DNA from 2 places in the Clostridium sp. MF28 genome. Region 2 is predicted to be linked to the other one. Evidence: riboswitches for the same ligand, from Rfam matches in the RefSeq annotation. Region 2 holds a riboswitch; the other holds the start of a gene.
The links. A riboswitch is a leader RNA that binds a small molecule or an ion and turns the genes downstream of it on or off. The one in region 2 is predicted to bind FMN.
Positions count from the first base shown of each region.

Region 1: another riboswitch for FMN. It lies ahead of AXY43_RS17435 (ECF transporter S component); the one in region 2 lies ahead of ribD (bifunctional diaminohydroxyphosphoribosylaminopyrimidine deaminase/5-amino-6-(5-phosphoribosylamino)uracil reductase RibD).

Region 1 covers NZ_CP014331.1:3,956,033-3,959,423, forward strand. The annotation lists gene AXY43_RS17425 (bifunctional 4-hydroxy-2-oxoglutarate aldolase/2-dehydro-3-deoxy-phosphogluconate aldolase) at 1-389, shown strand, start outside; gene AXY43_RS17430 (bacteriohemerythrin) at 694-1,083, shown strand; FMN riboswitch at 1,247-1,364, shown strand; gene AXY43_RS17435 (ECF transporter S component) at 1,554-2,135, shown strand; gene rd (rubredoxin) at 2,915-3,076, shown strand; gene AXY43_RS17445 (DeoR/GlpR family DNA-binding transcription regulator) at 3,273-3,391, shown strand, end outside.
Region 2 covers NZ_CP014331.1:4,846,434-4,849,824, reverse strand. The annotation lists gene AXY43_RS21310 (riboflavin synthase) at 1-639, opposite strand, end outside; partial or broken gene ribD (bifunctional diaminohydroxyphosphoribosylaminopyrimidine deaminase/5-amino-6-(5-phosphoribosylamino)uracil reductase RibD) at 666-1,750, opposite strand; FMN riboswitch at 2,083-2,198, opposite strand; gene AXY43_RS21300 (DUF6398 domain-containing protein) at 2,252-3,391, opposite strand, start outside.

The DNA of each region.
Region 1 (3,391 bases), 890 kb from region 2:
GTATCGAAAATAATTCTGATTTTATTGTTTCTCCTTGTATAGATGAAGATGTAATTGCTTATGCAAATCAAAGAAAAGCATTAATAATTCCAGGATTAATGACAATGTCAGAGTTAAATAAGGCTTACAAATTAGGTTTAAGATTTATCAAAGTATTCCCAGGCAATGTTGTTGGAAAGGCATTTATAGGGGCAGCAAAATCAATATTCCCAGACCTTAGCGTTATGCCTACTGGAGGAGTAAACAAAGATAATATAAGTGAATGGATACAAGCAGGAGCAGATTGTAGCGGTATAGGTAGTGATTTAAATAAAGTTTATAAAAGCAACGGTGTTACAGGTGTAAAAGAATATTGCGCAGATGTTATAAGTAAAGTTAAAAATTTATAATTTTCAGTAAAGATTTAAAGCACTTAATTTTATTGATTAAGTGCTTTAAATCTTTTTTTATTAATGATTTTCTGAGCTATTTATAAAATAGTTATGTTAAAAGGCGGATTGTTTTAGAAAGCAACAGATACTATTAATATTATTTAAAATGTAGGGTTAAATAATATCAATGTGCAATTTATATTTAGAAATTTATCTATTGAATAAAAGACTAAGTGTAGTGACTTTATATTAAAAAAATGATATATTAATAAAAAATGAACCGAGTATGATTAAAATAATGAGTAGAAAGAAGGTATTATACATGTATGAAATGAAGGAAGAATACAAAATCGGAATTGATCAGATTGATGAGCAACACAAAAAGCTTTTTGAATTAGCAGATCAAGCTTATACGCTGTTAAAAGATGAATTTGCAATTGATAAGTATGATAAGATAATACATATTATGGACGAACTGAAGGATTATACAATTTTTCATTTTAAATCAGAAGAAGAATATATGAAAAGTATAAACTATAAAAGACTCTTTACTCAAAAGATTGAGCATGATAAATTTATTAAAAGTCTTGAAGAAATCGATTATAAAAATATTGATGAAAATCAAGATGAAAGTTTAATAAAACTTTTGAATTTTTTAAATGATTGGTTAACAGAGCATATATTAAAAACCGATAAGCTTATAGGAGAATAATATAATTATAATAAAACGTTTAAATTTTTATTATAATTATTTTGCGGTGAGGGTGAGATATAGAAATCTTACTCTTTTTTTATTAAAAATTTAGAAATGTAAAAAGTGCTCAAATAGATGTTGCAAAGTATTGATTAAAGTTATATAATAAAGAAAATAAAATATATATCTTCAGGGCAGGGTGTAAATCCCTACCGGCGGTATAGCCCGCGAGCTTTTAAGAAAGCAGATTCGGTGTAACTCCGAGGCCGACAGTATAGTCTGGATGAAAGAAGGTAACCTATTAGGAATTGAAAGTTGATCTATTATTACTTGCTGAATGTATGCCCTGATGTATTTTACATCAGGGCTTTTTGTTTTTTTATTAAGTATTGCAAATAGTTCAGGAGTAACTAATGTACTAAGAATACTTTGGCACTAAATTCCTAATAAGCTACACCAAGAAGATAATCTTTTGGGAGGCAAAGAATATGAATGAAAAAACAAGTAAATTAATCAAAATCTCTTTATTATCAGCAATTGCAATTATACTTATGTATTTTGATTTTCCAATAATACCTGCGTTTCCATGGCTTAAGATAGATCTAAGTGATGTACCAGCATTGTTGGGTGCTTTTGGATTTGGTCCTGTAGCAGGGGTGATAATAGAATTAATAAAAAATCTTTTGGTTCCATTAATCAGAGGAAGTCAAACAGGTTTTGTTGGAGAGACAGCAAACTTCTTGTTTGGAGCAGCATTAATTTTACCAGCATCATTTATCTACTATAGAAATAAGAATAAGAAAAATGCAATATTAGGAATGATAATAGGTGGAATTGCAATGGAGGCAATGGGAATCGTGGGTAACATATATTTATTATTGCCAGCTTATGGGATGAAGATGCCAGCGGATATGTTACAGAATTATGTTTGGGCATTACTAGCTTTCAATGGAGTAAAGGCGGTTATGGTGTCGGTATTAACATATATTCTATACAAAAAAGTATCTGTTTCAATTTTTAAGGTTGAACCAAACTTTGGCAGTTCAGAAAATAAGACAAAAATTGTATAATTTTAAAATAATATAAGCAGAAAAAGCTGTAACAAAATAATTCGAATTTTGTTACAGCTTTTTATTGTATATTGGTTGGTATATAAATTTAATGTTATATATAAACATTAATATTAAATTGATTTTTAACATGATTATTAAATAAGCTAAAGATGATTACTCATTTAATATCAGATCAAATTTTAATAGCAACTATTCACATAAAGACGAGTGCTTTCTCCTTTTAAATTTTATAATTTAGATTTAATTTGGCATAATGGTTATAATAATATATAAATAATTAACGTTAAACAGATAGATATATTATAGTTTTTATATGTATTAATATTTATTGTTCAAAAGGTTATAAAATAAATTCATATGATAGAAAATTAAAATTAATTAATAATAATTATTGATTAATAATGAATTATTTGGTATTATATATATAGAAAATATTTAAACACTAAAAAAGATATTTAATGATCAAGTGAATATAAAAAAATGAGATTACAATAATTTATGATAGTATGTGAAATGCAACAAGATAGATGGCTAAATGTATATCATAAGGAATAACAAGTAATAATAGAGAGAGGTAGTAGTTAAATTATTAACTCTGCAAGAAGTCACAAAAATGATATAATTATAGAAACTTTTAAACTAAAGATCGTTCTAATTAGCTCATCGCAATAAATGCAGAAGCGCTTAATTGATATATATTTTACAAGATGATAAATTAATATAGTAAGATATGTATTTATTAATATTTAATTATCAAATCTAAGGGAGGTTTTTTTATGGAAAAATATATTTGTACAGTATGTGGTTATATTTATGATGAGGCAGCAGGTGATCCAGATAATGGAGTTGCACCAGGAACAAAATTTGAAGATATCCCAGACGATTGGGTTTGCCCATTATGTGGAGTTCCAAAATCAGATTTTGAAAAAGAACAATAGTAGATATTGTTTTAATTTAAATTTGACTATATAATTATTTTAGAAAATTTATAAATAAGAATAAAATATTTAAAAACAATAGATATAAGGGGCTATCAAAATAATTTTATTATATTTTGAAAGTCCCTTATAATATATTTAGATTAATTATTTACCACAAGGTCCTAAATAATAAAAAATGGGAGAATGCATAGATATGTTTACAGAAGAGAGACTAAACGAAATATTAAATATTCTAAATACATATGGAAAAGTTAAAGTTAAGGATTTAAGCAAAAAGTTTAATGTGACAGAAGATTGTATTAGAAAAGATTT
Region 2 (3,391 bases):
TTTTCTTAGGAATTCCATTGTAATATTGCTATTTTCATTTTCTTCTTTTTCTTTTCCACCAAATAACTTTTCCACATATTTCCCAATTAAATCGCACTCCAAATTAACCTTTGAATTAACTTTTTTATATGAAAGTATAGTATTATCTATAGTATGAGGTATAACAGAAACCTTAAATACTTCATCATCAACATAAGCAACAGTTAAGCTTATTCCATCTATTCCAATTGATCCTTTATATATAATGTATCTTAGTACCTCCTCAGGTGCAGATATAGTAAACCAAGTTCCATTACTTTCTTCTTTTATGGAAACTATTTTTCCAACACCATCTATATGTCCACTTACAATATGACCACCAAGCCTATCGCTTAATCTCAATGCCCTTTCAAGGTTTACTTTATCTCCAGCCTTTAAATTTCCTAAGTTACTTTTCTCTAAAGTTTCGCCCATCACTTCTGCTTTAAAAGAATCTGAATATTTTTCTTTTACTGTTAAGCAAACTCCATTGGTGGCTATACTATCTCCGACTCTAGTTTCCTTTAAAACTTCACTACACTTGATTTCCATAACTCCAAAGCCATTACCTGTGCTAAATTTCTCTAACACGCCAACTTCTTCAATAATTCCAGTAAACATCTTCTCCTCCTTATATCTTTCATCTCTTATTTAGCAACATAACCTTCTAGTACTAAGTCCTCTCCAATCGTTCTATAATTAATGTCCTCTAATCTAACTGCATCATCTAATTTAAAGAAGCCTTTTCCTGCTATACTATTTCTGCTGCTTTGTCCACCTATTATCTTAGGTGCTATATAAAATCTTACTTTATCTACAATTCTCTCTTCTAATGCAGAAAAATTTAAAGTTCCTCCACCTTCTATAAGTATTGAATCTATTCCTTCTTCTCCAACCCTCTTAACCAGCTCTTTCAGATTAACTCTATTATCTTTATCTGCCACTTCTATAACTTTAATGCCCATAGATCTTAATTTCTTTTTCTTTTCTTTATCTGATTTTAAAGTAGTTACTACTATTGCAGCTTTATCACTATTTGTGAGAACTTTAGACTCTAGTGGGATTCTAAGATTACTATCTACAATAATCCTGATTAACTTCTTTCCATCGTTGATTCTGCATGTGAGTTCAGGATTATCTTCAATTACCGTGTTTACACCTACCATAATCGAATGAAACCTATTTCTTAAGTGTTGTGAATCTTCTCTAGATTCTTTAGATGTAATCCATTTTGATTCTCCACTATAAGTTGCTATCTTCCCATCAATAGACATTCCACTTTTCAAAATGACAAATGGAATCTTTGATGTTATATACTTTATAAAAATCTCATTCAATTCTTTACATTCGTTTTCTTTAATACCTACTACAACTTCAATCCCATGCTGTTTTAACTTTTCCACACTTTTTCCAGAAACTAGCTCATTGGGATCTAACATACCTATTACTACTCTTTTAAACTTTTTTTCAATTATAAATCTACGCATGGGGGTGTCTTTCCATAATGAGCACAAGGTTCTAGTGTGACGTAAATTGTACTTTCCTCCACAGATTTTGTTGCATTTTTCACTGCATTTCTTTCTGCATGAGCTTCTCCATAGCACTCATGATAACCTTCTCCTATTATCTCATTGTCTTTAACTATAACGGCTCCAACTAGTGGGTTAGGATTTACTTTACCTATTCCTCTTTTAGCTAATTCTAAAGCTATCTCCATGTACTTCTCATCCAAAACTAATCATCTCCAATTTTTCATACTATTTCCTATAATATAATCTTATAAATACTTAGTTGAATTATAATTTAATGAATAATAAAGAAACTCCGGGATTCAAATCCTCGGAGTTTTAAAAAATTGTAATGATTATTTATATATACAAGTAAAATTTTAAAATTTATCCTATATATTACAGCATATATTTTAAGCCAGTTCTATCAATCTTATACAATTTCAAACTTAAAAATATATTGTAATAAAAAAACCCTGAATTCTAATAAATTCAGGGTACTTAAATACGAACAAATAACATTTAAAACTTTAATTTTAAATATAATTTATAACATTACTCTCTTCTTTCATCCAGACTTTACTGTCGGCTTCGGAATCTAACCGAATCTGCTTTTTAAAGCTCGCGGGCTGTACCGCCGATAGGGAATTTCACCCAACCCCGAAGATTTCTTTATTTAATTTACAATAACTATGATATCATGAAGTTTTATCTTTGTAAAGTGATTAGCTAAAATTTATGATATCGAATTCTTTCTTCTTTTCTTTAATCCATTGAAGCATCTTAGGATCATTCCAAATGTCTAAACCTAAGCTAGCATATTTCATAGCTTCTTCCTCGCTTCCAAATCTAATTAAATTAGGCAAGGTACTTGAAACTCTTTTTTGTTTTAATATGTATGGTATAACATGCGGGTTTCTCTTATATGCTCTTCTTAAAGCACTTTCTGCCGCTTTAATTTCATTAATCTTATATAATAACGCTACTCTACTATAATGTATAGCTGCCAAATTATCTTTTTCATATTTTTCTAGCAGGCTTTTTAGTTGTTCATATCTCTCCTCAATTAAAAGCCAATTAACTACTAAACTTCTAACCACTAATTCATCTTTCTCATCATACTCTAGGATTTCTAAAGCATTCTCTATTGCAGCTTCTTTTTCACCAATTTCCCATAAATGAATCGCTAAACTATACTTAGCTCCGAAAAGTTGCCTCGCTATCTTTAATCTAAGAAGCTCTGCCGGTGCATTTTTCAAATCATCTATTCTTAATAAATTCTTCGCTGCGTTAACTGCTTTTTCTAGAAGTTCTGTCCTCTGATTATTATTTAAACTAGAATCTTTTGATAATATTATATATGCATCCGCACAATCTTCATATACTTCTAATGCTTCTTTTGCATATTTTGCTTTATTTTTATAATTCTTTTGTCTCCATGCATACTCAATAGTTCTTTGAGCCATTATATAATCTTTATGGACAGCAAATTTAAAAGGAACTTTTGTTTCATCCTTAACAGCTTTATCCTCTTCTATTTTATCATTCATAGTTAATGCAACTTCTTCTTTAGCTTTTAGCATAGTACCTTCTGAAGCTTCTGCATCCTTATTTTCGCCTATTATCCATTTATTATTATCTTTTGATATATCTAATAAGCTTTTTACTTCCTTTGATTTACTAGAGCCTGTACTACTACTAACACCAAACTCCTTATATAAGTCAGCAACTTTAATATATGGCTTTTCTTTTGAATCAAATAAGTTATTTGCAGTTCCTATAGCATGCACTATTCCTGCTCCCCATGAAAAGCTCTTCCCCTTTTTAAATTGTTCTTCATAATTCAAAAATAAAGTTTCTGTTGC